3 regions of the Paenibacillus sp. N3/727 genome follow, and region 2 is predicted to be linked to each of the others. Evidence: a T-box and tRNA genes for the amino acid it is inferred to sense, from the RefSeq annotation. Region 2 holds a T-box; the other regions hold tRNA genes.
What was found. The T-box of region 2 lies ahead of MNQ98_RS17260 (glutamine--tRNA ligase/YqeY domain fusion protein). A T-box ahead of a tRNA ligase gene usually reads a tRNA of that ligase, here a tRNA-Gln.
Positions count from the first base shown of each region.

Region 1: it encodes a tRNA-Gln, which carries the amino acid that the T-box ahead of MNQ98_RS17260 (glutamine--tRNA ligase/YqeY domain fusion protein) is inferred to sense. The anticodon was not compared.
Region 3: it encodes a tRNA-Gln, which carries the amino acid that the T-box ahead of MNQ98_RS17260 (glutamine--tRNA ligase/YqeY domain fusion protein) is inferred to sense. The anticodon was not compared.

Region 1 is NZ_CP093336.1:5,469,262-5,472,514, forward strand. Features, by position in the region: gene MNQ98_RS25475 (PspC domain-containing protein) at 1-44, opposite strand, end outside; gene MNQ98_RS25480 (PspA/IM30 family protein) at 47-721, opposite strand; gene MNQ98_RS25485 (hypothetical protein) at 770-1,075, opposite strand; tRNA gene MNQ98_RS25490 (tRNA-Leu) at 1,497-1,576, opposite strand; tRNA gene MNQ98_RS25495 (tRNA-Arg) at 1,585-1,661, opposite strand; tRNA gene MNQ98_RS25500 (tRNA-Cys) at 1,672-1,745, opposite strand; tRNA gene MNQ98_RS25505 (tRNA-Gly) at 1,757-1,831, opposite strand; tRNA gene MNQ98_RS25510 (tRNA-Gln) at 1,843-1,917, opposite strand; tRNA gene MNQ98_RS25515 (tRNA-His) at 1,937-2,012, opposite strand; tRNA gene MNQ98_RS25520 (tRNA-Trp) at 2,036-2,109, opposite strand; tRNA gene MNQ98_RS25525 (tRNA-Tyr) at 2,117-2,202, opposite strand; tRNA gene MNQ98_RS25530 (tRNA-Thr) at 2,206-2,281, opposite strand; tRNA gene MNQ98_RS25535 (tRNA-Phe) at 2,303-2,378, opposite strand; tRNA gene MNQ98_RS25540 (tRNA-Asp) at 2,408-2,484, opposite strand; tRNA gene MNQ98_RS25545 (tRNA-Met) at 2,519-2,595, opposite strand; tRNA gene MNQ98_RS25550 (tRNA-Val) at 2,615-2,690, opposite strand; tRNA gene MNQ98_RS25555 (tRNA-Glu) at 2,889-2,963, opposite strand; tRNA gene MNQ98_RS25560 (tRNA-Ser) at 2,980-3,071, opposite strand; tRNA gene MNQ98_RS25565 (tRNA-Asn) at 3,077-3,152, opposite strand; rRNA gene MNQ98_RS25570 (23S ribosomal RNA) at 3,217-3,253, opposite strand, start outside.
Region 2 is NZ_CP093336.1:3,777,372-3,780,624, forward strand. Features, by position in the region: gene MNQ98_RS17255 (NUDIX hydrolase) at 1-183, opposite strand, end outside; gene MNQ98_RS17260 (glutamine--tRNA ligase/YqeY domain fusion protein) at 452-2,110, opposite strand; T-box leader at 2,182-2,436, opposite strand; gene MNQ98_RS17265 (undecaprenyldiphospho-muramoylpentapeptide beta-N-acetylglucosaminyltransferase) at 2,535-3,253, opposite strand, start outside.
Region 3 is NZ_CP093336.1:5,657,529-5,660,781, reverse strand. Features, by position in the region: rRNA gene MNQ98_RS26455 (23S ribosomal RNA) at 1-641, shown strand, start outside; rRNA gene rrf (5S ribosomal RNA) at 699-815, shown strand; tRNA gene MNQ98_RS26445 (tRNA-Asn) at 825-900, shown strand; tRNA gene MNQ98_RS26440 (tRNA-Thr) at 904-979, shown strand; tRNA gene MNQ98_RS26435 (tRNA-Glu) at 992-1,066, shown strand; tRNA gene MNQ98_RS26430 (tRNA-Val) at 1,116-1,191, shown strand; tRNA gene MNQ98_RS26425 (tRNA-Gln) at 1,249-1,323, shown strand; tRNA gene MNQ98_RS26420 (tRNA-Lys) at 1,392-1,467, shown strand; tRNA gene MNQ98_RS26415 (tRNA-Leu) at 1,482-1,565, shown strand; tRNA gene MNQ98_RS26410 (tRNA-Gly) at 1,573-1,647, shown strand; tRNA gene MNQ98_RS26405 (tRNA-Arg) at 1,654-1,730, shown strand; tRNA gene MNQ98_RS26400 (tRNA-Pro) at 1,752-1,825, shown strand; tRNA gene MNQ98_RS26395 (tRNA-Gly) at 1,837-1,910, shown strand; gene ppc (phosphoenolpyruvate carboxylase) at 2,375-3,253, shown strand, end outside.

The DNA.
Region 1 (3,253 bases), 1.7 Mb from region 2:
CCGGTGAACATTTTATCTCTGGTAGAACGGTACAATCTTGTCATATTTACTCCTTTCCGCTGTTATTCAGCTTCTCCTTCAAACGGGCAAGCTCGCGATCCAACACGGTCGAAACACTTTCACCAGTCTGAACCAGATACTCTTGGCCCATTTTACGAATGTCGCGGAGACTCTTTGCTTCAAGCTCCCAATCGTTGAGACGGTCATCCAACCGGTTGAACATTTTCGGTACATCTTGGCCACCATAAGATCCTGTACGCTCATTCATTTTTTGCTGAAGTCGCAGTGTCTCCATCCGAGCAACATAATACTGACGCTTACTGTATACCGACTGATATTCCATACGAAGCTCACCCAGCTGTTCTTCTACTTCTCTGAGCGATTCGCGGCTGGTCATTAACAGCCCCTCATACTGTTCAATCTTTTCTTCATAGATCAGTTTTTCTTGAAGAGCCAGTTTCGCCAAATGGTCTTCCCCAGCTTTCAGTGCCAGAAGTGCTTGTTCTTCCCGTTTGTTCTTCATCGTCTCAGCTTGGCTTACCTGCAGCTTCAATTGTCGTGTATGAGACTCACACTGTTGCAGTAGCTTCTCAGCCTCCGTAATGTCCCGCCGGGTAGAATGTAGAAACTGATCAATCAATCGAACTGGATCCTGACTTTGTTCAAGCTTCTCATTTAGAGTGGCAGCCGTGATGTCCCTTATGCGTCGAAAAACACTCATATTTTCTTTATCCTCCTCTTCTATCAAGTTCATTATGTTACAGGTTTATTAGTAGTAACGACGGCCATTTCCACCTTTAAATCGGGACACTCCGTAGACGATCAAGACAATCCCAAGTATCGGACCGAACAGCCAGGAAAGCTTACCGATCAGCGACAATACGCCGATACCTAGTATGATCCAGCCGAAGAACGTGTTACCGCGGCGGATTCCGTAATAGCCAAGTGCGATCATCGCCAGTGGTATCAGTAAGCTGAACAACCATCCAAGGAATGGACCGAATACGCCAAGTAATACTAACGCGCCCAAACCAATAAGGAGGATTCCCATTCCATTATCTTTTGTGCTTCTCATTTATACACCGCCTTTCCGTCTTATTTATCATTCGTTTGTGACTTGTTCAACCTTATGACCTTATTTTAGGTTATTTCTATTCAATCTAAAACGGACCCTGGACGGTTTTTCATCCTCGACCTAAGTCGGGGAAGGGATAAGACCTCAGTCTAAACACGACTACAACAAATAGCGAATAACAGCACCATGCCATCATTCGCAGTTCTTACTATTGCTGCTTATCCGTTTATTCTTCCGCCATAACATCATTAGGAACGTATGAAAGTGAAAGTATCCAATATCTCACTCTCTAGCCTCTTTACTCTATAGTAAAAATATGGGCCGTGCGTAACCCCCAACGCCACACTGCGCGTTGTATGACCGCGCTCAACCACAGAACACAAAAAAAGAACGTGGATAATATCCACGTTCTTTTTGATGATGCCGGTGAAGGGACTCGAACCCCCACGGTTTCCCTCACGATTTTGAGTCGCGCGCGTCTGCCAATTCCGCCACACCGGCTTACTTAATGGCGTGCCCTAAGAGATTCGAACTCCTGACCTTTTGATTCGTAGTCAAACGCTCTATCCAGCTGAGCTAAGGGCACATAGTTATAATGGAGGCGCCACCCAGATTCGAACTGGGGATAAAGCTTTTGCAGAGCTGTGCCTTACCACTTGGCTATGGCGCCAAAAACAAAAATGGAGCGGACGACGGGAATCGAACCCGCGACCCTCGCCTTGGCAAGGCGATGCTCTACCGCTGAGCCACGTCCGCATAAAAATCAATGGCTGGGGATATAGGATTCGAACCTATGCATGACGGAGTCAAAGTCCGTTGCCTTACCGCTTGGCTAATCCCCAATATGACTTTTGAAAAATATGGGGCGATCGATGGGACTTGAACCCACGAATGCCGGAGCCACAGACCGGTGCGTTAACCCCTTCGCCACGACCGCCATATTCAAAATCATAGTTCTATTGGCAGGGGCAGCAGGAATTGAACCCACACTAACGGTTTTGGAGACCGCTGTTCTACCTTTAAACTATGCCCCTATAAAACTGGTGGAGGATGATGGATTCGAACCACCGAACTCGGACGAGAACAGATTTACAGTCTGCTGCGTTTGGCCACTTCGCTAATCCTCCATGTGGTGCCGGCGAGAGGACTTGAACCCCCAACCTACTGATTACAAGTCAGTTGCTCTACCAGTTGAGCTACACCGGCGTATACAGTTGTTAAAACAAATGGTGGCTCGGGACGGAATCGAACCGCCGACACGAGGATTTTCAGTCCTCTGCTCTACCGACTGAGCTACCGAGCCATAAAAGCTCTTTCGGTTATAATGAAGAATGGCGGAACTGACGGGATTCGAACCCGCGATCTCCTGCGTGACAGGCAGGCATGTTAGGCCTCTACACCACAGTTCCACAAGGCACTATCGCTGTTATATAGCGATATAATTGGTTGCGGGGGCAGGATTTGAACCTACGACCTTCGGGTTATGAGCCCGACGAGCTACCGAACTGCTCCACCCCGCGTCATTAAAAGGTGTATATATGGTGGAGGCTGAGGGGTTCGAACCCCCGACCCTCTGCTTGTAAGGCAGATGCTCTCCCAGCTGAGCTAAGCCTCCATAATTAAACCGACTTTTATCTTATCAAATTACTACTCACTTATCAAGAGTTAATCTTGCATAAAAACCTGAAGCAAGCAAATAAATGGTGACCCGTAGGGGATACTCTCACTTTGTTCGAGACTGCGAAGTATTCCTATCGATGTCTATGCTTCGACGAACCATTGGGATTCTCATCCCCAGAAGCAAGCAAATAAATGGTGACCCGTAGGGGATTCGAACCCCTGTTACCTCCGTGAAAGGGAGGTGTCTTAACCCCTTGACCAACGGGCCTTACTGAAATATATAGTGGCGGAGAGAGAGGGATTCGAACCCTCGAGACGCTTTTGGCGCCTACACGATTTCCAATCGTGCTCCTTCGGCCAACTCGGACACCTCTCCATAAATGGCTCCCCGAACAGGACTCGAACCTGTGACAACTCGATTAACAGTCGAGTGCTCTACCAACTGAGCTATCAGGGAACATTATTCAATTCAAGTGTTTAATCACTTGAAAACTAGATACGAAACGTTATTTGCGAATATTTAGGATAAGCCCTCGACCGATTAGTATTGGTCAGCTC
Region 2 (3,253 bases):
CCCCCGGCGAATAAGCAGTACTTGCATATTCTTTTTCGGAAGTTTGCGGTAGTTCATTTCTTCGGTATCGGCCACCGTGAAGATGACCATATCCGTCGCAACTGACGGACGGACATAATCTTCTTCGACATATTGGGCAAGAAATTGCTCCTCCGTAAGCCCATTGTGGTCTCTTGCCACCAATTTCACCACCTGTTCGAACTATTAGTTATTAACAACATGTTATTATCAAAGTGTTACTAACAATATATGCGATATGGTACCCTTTGTCAACTGGAGTAGCGTAAGCTTTTGTCAATCGCCCAGTTCTATGTCCGCAGTCCGCATGAATCACTGAAAAACAAAAAAAGAAAAAAGCGCAAGGTAGCGCCTTTCTCTTTATTTGTTATAGATATTTGAAGTGTCAAACTCCAAACCTATCCATATACTTTAGCTTCATCTCTTCTTCCAGTTATCTTTCAACGGTACGATTAAATACAAGTTGATCATCAGTATTGAATTTCTTATCTACGCAAAAATAGCCATGACGTAAGAATTGAAATTTTTGCTCTTTGAGAGGATGTTCAACGAGAGATTCCATCAAAGCGTCCTTTATAACAACATGTGAGTCTGGATTGATGACATCCGTCCAATCAACACTGTTCTCCTTCGAAATGTTCTGCTCTAAAAGTAGTTTCTCGTACAGATGAACCTCTGCTTTTATAGCGTGAACCGCTGAGACCCAATGGATCGTTCCCTTCACCTTACGTCCAATAAATCCAGTACCACTCTTTGTGAGCGAGTCGTAAGTACAACGAAGCTCCGTAATTTCACCAGTATCTGGGTCCTGAATCACTTCATTGCATCTGATGAAATAAGCACCTTTTAGTCTTACCTCGGTATTTAAACTTAGCCGGTGAAAGCCCTTGGGTGGCAGCTCCATAAAATCGTCCCGTTCGATATATATCGTTTTGGAAAAAGGAACCTCTCTTTTCCCCAGATCCTCGTTCTCACTGTTGTTTTCAATCGTTAACAGCTCAACTTCATATTCCGGATAATTTGTAATCACGACCTTAAGAGGGTGCAAAACAGCCATGACGCTAACTACTTTTTCCTTTAGATCTTGCCTTAGACAGTGATCAAGCAACGAGATGTCTACCGTGCTTTGGGTTCGGATACTTCCAATTTCCTCAATGAAGTTGCGTATGCTTTCCGGTGTAAAGCCTCTTCTTCTTAAACCTTGGATCGTCGGAAGCCTCGGATCATCCCAGCCGTCTACGTCCCCACCTTCTACCAACTGCCTCAAAAACCGTTTGCTTGTCACGACACCCGTTAAGTTCAGTCTCCCGAACTCCCTTTGTCGCGGGGGCTCAGGGATAGCAAGCTCCTTTAAGACCCACTCGTACAATGATCGATGGTCTTTGAATTCAATTGAGCATAAGGAATAGGTGATTCCTTCAATTGCATCTTGAATAGGATGAGCAAAATCGTACAGTGGATAGATGAGCCAGTCTTTTTCCGTCCTATAATGCTCAGCATAAATAATTCGATAAATAACAGGATCACGCAAATTGATATTAGGCGAACCCATATCGATTTTGGCGCGAAGAACCTTGGAGGAGGCCGGGTAGAGACCCTTCTTCATATTCTCAAAAAGCTGCAGATTCTCCTCGACAGATCGGTTTCTATATGGGCTGTTCCTGCCTGGCTCCGTCAAAGTCCCCCGATATTCTGTAACTTCCTCCGGGGATAAATCACAGACATAGGCCTTTCCTTGCTTTATCAAAGTGACCGCAGCGTTATAAATTTCTTCCGAGTAGTCCGAGCCGTAATAGATATGATTACCTGGATCATAACCGAGCCACTGCATATCCTCGATAATCGCGTTTACAAACTTGATATCCTCTTTAAGAGGATTCGTGTCGTCAAAACGTAAATGAAACGTTCCGTTATACTTTTGAGCCAATGTATAATTCGTGTGTATTGCATATGCGCTCCCGATATGAAGATAACCGTTAGGCTCGGGTGGAAATCGCGTGCACATGTCTCGCTCGAGTGGTCTCGATTTAAGCTCATCATTAATCAATCTAACTAAAAAATTTTCGGTTGGATACTTCGTTTCCTTACTCATGTCGACTCCTCCTAATGAATTTGATACGTGGTAATTGCAAATAAAAAAACTTCACCTCCAAGACTTCATGTCTTGGGGACGAAGTTATTCGCGGTACCACCCAAGCTTCATTAATATGTCGCCATATTAACCTTATCAAGTACGACATTGCAGGCAATGTTTATACTCTAGCTCTATAACGGGAGCTCCCGTCATGCCATCCCCGCTCAAGGTTCCGACATGCTGCTCAGAGGCTTGGTTCGGGAAAAAGCTCTTTGCTCCTTTTCAGCTACCGGAGCTCTCTGTACAAGAACATTTTCCCCTACTCTTCTCATCGTCGCGTTTGAATATTTCATATATGATAACAAATCATTCCCTTTTTTGTAAACGACTATTCTCCGATATATACGCTCTCTATATGTTACGTCTAAACGCGATTTATAGATCACTTTTGGGCTGTTTCGATGATCAAATTGTAGACTATCGATAGTGCATCTTTAGGCTCAAGCTGGCTCATGTTCCGAATGAATACTTCCTTGTTTTGAGATATTTTATCAATATACTCAAGCAATGTTTCCGTGGATAGATGCTCCTCATGCAAAACTTTACAATAACCGTTTCGTTCAAATGAAGCCGCATTAAGCAGCTGATCCCCTCTACTCTGTTCCTTGGTGAGTGGTATCAGTATCATCGGTTTCTTAAAATATAAAAATTCAAAGATCGAATTGGACCCTGCTCGAGAAATAACAAAATCGCACATGGCCAATATATCTGGTAACTCTTCGTTTATGTATTCGTATTGGCGATAATCTGAATTTGTAAGTGAGGAATCCAACTGCCCTTTCCCACATAAATGAACGATCTGAAAATGTTCTGTTAATTTAGATAAGGAATCTCGAACAACTTGGTTAATACTCCGCGCCCCAAGACTCCCTCCCATAATTAAAATGGTTGGCTTACCTCGTTTTGTAAATCCCGTGAAAATTCGTCCTCGTTCCGCGTTTCCCTGTTTTAATTTCTCCCGAAGTACCGGGCCTACATAGTGACATTTATTTTTGCCTAATGAATTTGCTGTTTCCGGAAAAGTAGTACATATTACACTAGCAAATGGAATGGCAAGTTTATTGGCTAATCCAGGAGTAAGATCCGATTCATGAATGATCA
Region 3 (3,253 bases), 1.9 Mb from region 2:
GGGCGGTCGCCTCCTAAAGAGTAACGGAGGCGCCCCAAGGTTCCCTCAGAATGGTTGGAAATCATTCGAAGAGTGCAAAGGCATAAGGGAGCTTGACTGCGAGACCTACAAGTCGAGCAGGGACGAAAGTCGGGCTTAGTGATCCGGTGGTACCGCATGGAAGGGCCATCGCTCAACGGATAAAAGCTACCCTGGGGATAACAGGCTTATCTCCCCCAAGAGTCCACATCGACGGGGAGGTTTGGCACCTCGATGTCGGCTCATCGCATCCTGGGGCTGAAGTAGGTCCCAAGGGTTGGGCTGTTCGCCCATTAAAGCGGTACGCGAGCTGGGTTCAGAACGTCGTGAGACAGTTCGGTCCCTATCTGTCGTGGGCGTAGGAAATTTGAGAGGAGCTGTCCTTAGTACGAGAGGACCGGGATGGACGTACCGCTGGTGCACCAGTTGTTCCGCCAGGAGCATGGCTGGGTAGCTACGTACGGAAGGGATAAGCGCTGAAAGCATCTAAGCGTGAAGCCCCCCTCAAGATGAGATTTCCCAATTAGTAAGACCCCTTGAAGACGACGAGGTAGATAGGTTGGAGGTGGAAGTGCAGCAATGCATGGAGCTGACCAATACTAATCGGTCGAGGGCTTATCCTAAAAAATTCGCAAATGATGTTTCGTATCTAGTTTTCAAGTGATCAAACACTTGATCCGTTTGGTGGCGATAGCGGAAGGGTTCCACGCGTACCCATCCCGAACACGACCGTTAAGCCTTCCAGCGCCGATGGTACTTGGACCGAAGGGTCCCGGGAGAGTAGGACGTCGCCAAGCGGTATATATTCCCTGATAGCTCAGTTGGTAGAGCACTCGACTGTTAATCGAGTTGTCACAGGTTCGAGTCCTGTTCGGGGAGCCACTTGCTTCCATAGCTCAGTAGGTAGAGTGCATCCATGGTAAGGATGAGGTCACCGGTTCGATCCCGGTTGGAAGCTCCATTTTAGCAATGAGGCCCGTTGGTCAAGGGGTTAAGACACCTCCCTTTCACGGAGGTAACAGGGGTTCGAATCCCCTACGGGTCACCACTTATTTACTCGCTTTAAGCGATGAAAGTCCCATTATCCATACCAGTATGGAGGCTTAGCTCAGCTGGGAGAGCATCTGCCTTACAAGCAGAGGGTCGGGGGTTCGAACCCCTCAGCCTCCACCATTATTTTACTCATGTTCTGTTGCTGAATGGGACAGAATATAATCAATACCTCGTTATTGGGGATTAGCCAAGCGGTAAGGCAACGGACTTTGACTCCGTCATGCATAGGTTCGAATCCTATATCCCCAGCCACTTTACCTTAAAAAGTGAAGTGTGGCTTAGAAGGTAAATCCGAATACTTTTTCGGGGCCTTTAAATGCGAGCCATTAGCTCAGTTGGTAGAGCACCTGACTTTTAATCAGGGTGTCGAAGGTTCGAGTCCTTCATGGCTCACCATTAGTTTTACTTGTGCGCGTGTGGCGGAATTGGCAGACGCACTAGACTTAGGATCTAGCGTCTTTGACGTGGGGGTTCAAGTCCCTCCACGCGCACCATGTTTTTGCGGACGTGGCTCAGCGGTAGAGCATCGCCTTGCCAAGGCGAGGGTCGCGGGTTCGATTCCCGTCGTCCGCTCCATGATTTGCGCCCTTAGCTCAGCTGGATAGAGCGTTTGACTACGAATCAAAAGGCCGGGAGTTCGAATCTCTCAGGGCGCGCCATTTTTAATTCTTCATATGTAACGGGATGTAGCTCAGCTTGGTAGAGCACCTGGTTTGGGACCAGGGGGTCGCATGTTCAAATCGTGTCATCCCGATTGTTACATCTGCGGGTGTAGTTCAATGGTAGAACTCCAGCCTTCCAAGCTGGTAGCGTGGGTTCGATTCCCATCACCCGCTCCATACATAAAGCAGGACATCACAGTGTGTGATGTTTTTTTTACATATTGTCACCACACTCCTGCGAAGTGTCAACGTGTTAAAGCAATCACCAGTGAAAAATGAAGAAAAGATGAGGAATTATAAGGAGATTGATTCGTAAAAGTCGTGTAGATGTTTAGGCAGTATGTCTTTAAGTCGAATCCGTGAGAATTAGATAATCTGGTTTAACAAATAATTATACTGCAAACACTTGACCTTAGGTCTGACCCAAGGTGTATCGTTGAGATATTCCGAGCTTGTCCTACGGAGTGAACGCTATGAAGAGTGAAATCACAAGAAGAAATTTCCACTGTAAAAACGTCCTCTTTTGTCGATTTGGCGAATTTTTTCGGTTGGAAAGTAAAGATTTTCAGGCGCATTTATTGTATGATATTAGGAAGCATAAAAAGACAAACTGTTGAACGGGTTTAGATGGGAGGAGTAGCATGACTGAACTTACTGTAACCGCAAAAAGCAATTCCAATAATCTGCTGCGGCGTGATGTACGGTTCCTGGGAAACATTCTCGGTGAGGTTCTTGTCCACCAGGGGGGCAACGAGCTTTTAGATATAGTTGAGAAGATTCGCGAGACTAGCAAGTCATTACGTTCCGTATTTTTACCAGAATTATTCGCAGATTTTAAAAGGATCGTCAGCACGCTGGATCCGGACAATCGTCATCAAGTAATCAGAGCGTTCGCCATTTATTTTCAATTGGTTAACATCGCAGAGCAAAATCACCGGATACGCCGGAAACGCGATTATGAACGTTCCGCAGGTGAGAGTGTCCAGCCAGGATCGATCGAAAGTGCAGTCCAGGATTTGAAAGAGCGTAATTTTACGTATGAAGAAGTTCAAGACATTCTCGAAAGTCTTTCCTTGGAGCTCGTAATGACCGCACACCCTACAGAGGCAATGCGACGTGCCATTCTCGACATCCACAAAAGAATTTCAGAAGATGTTATGCTCCTTGATAACCCAACGCTCACATTCCGTGAAAGAGAACAGCTTCGTGAAAAACTTCTTAACGAGGTGATTACACTCTGGCAAACGGATGAGCTGCGCGACCGTAAGCCAACGGTATTGGATGAGGTTCGCAATGGTATGTATTATTTTCATGAAACGCTGTTTCACATTCTGCCAGAAGTTTATCAAGAACTTGAGCGCTGTCTTACTAAATTTTATCCCGGCTACAATTGGCATGTACCGACATATCTCCGCTTTGGTTCATGGATCGGTGGAGACCGTGACGGTAATCCTTCGGTAACAGCAGACATTACTTGGAAGACGCTAGAAATGCAGCGGAAACTGGCTATCCGGGAATAC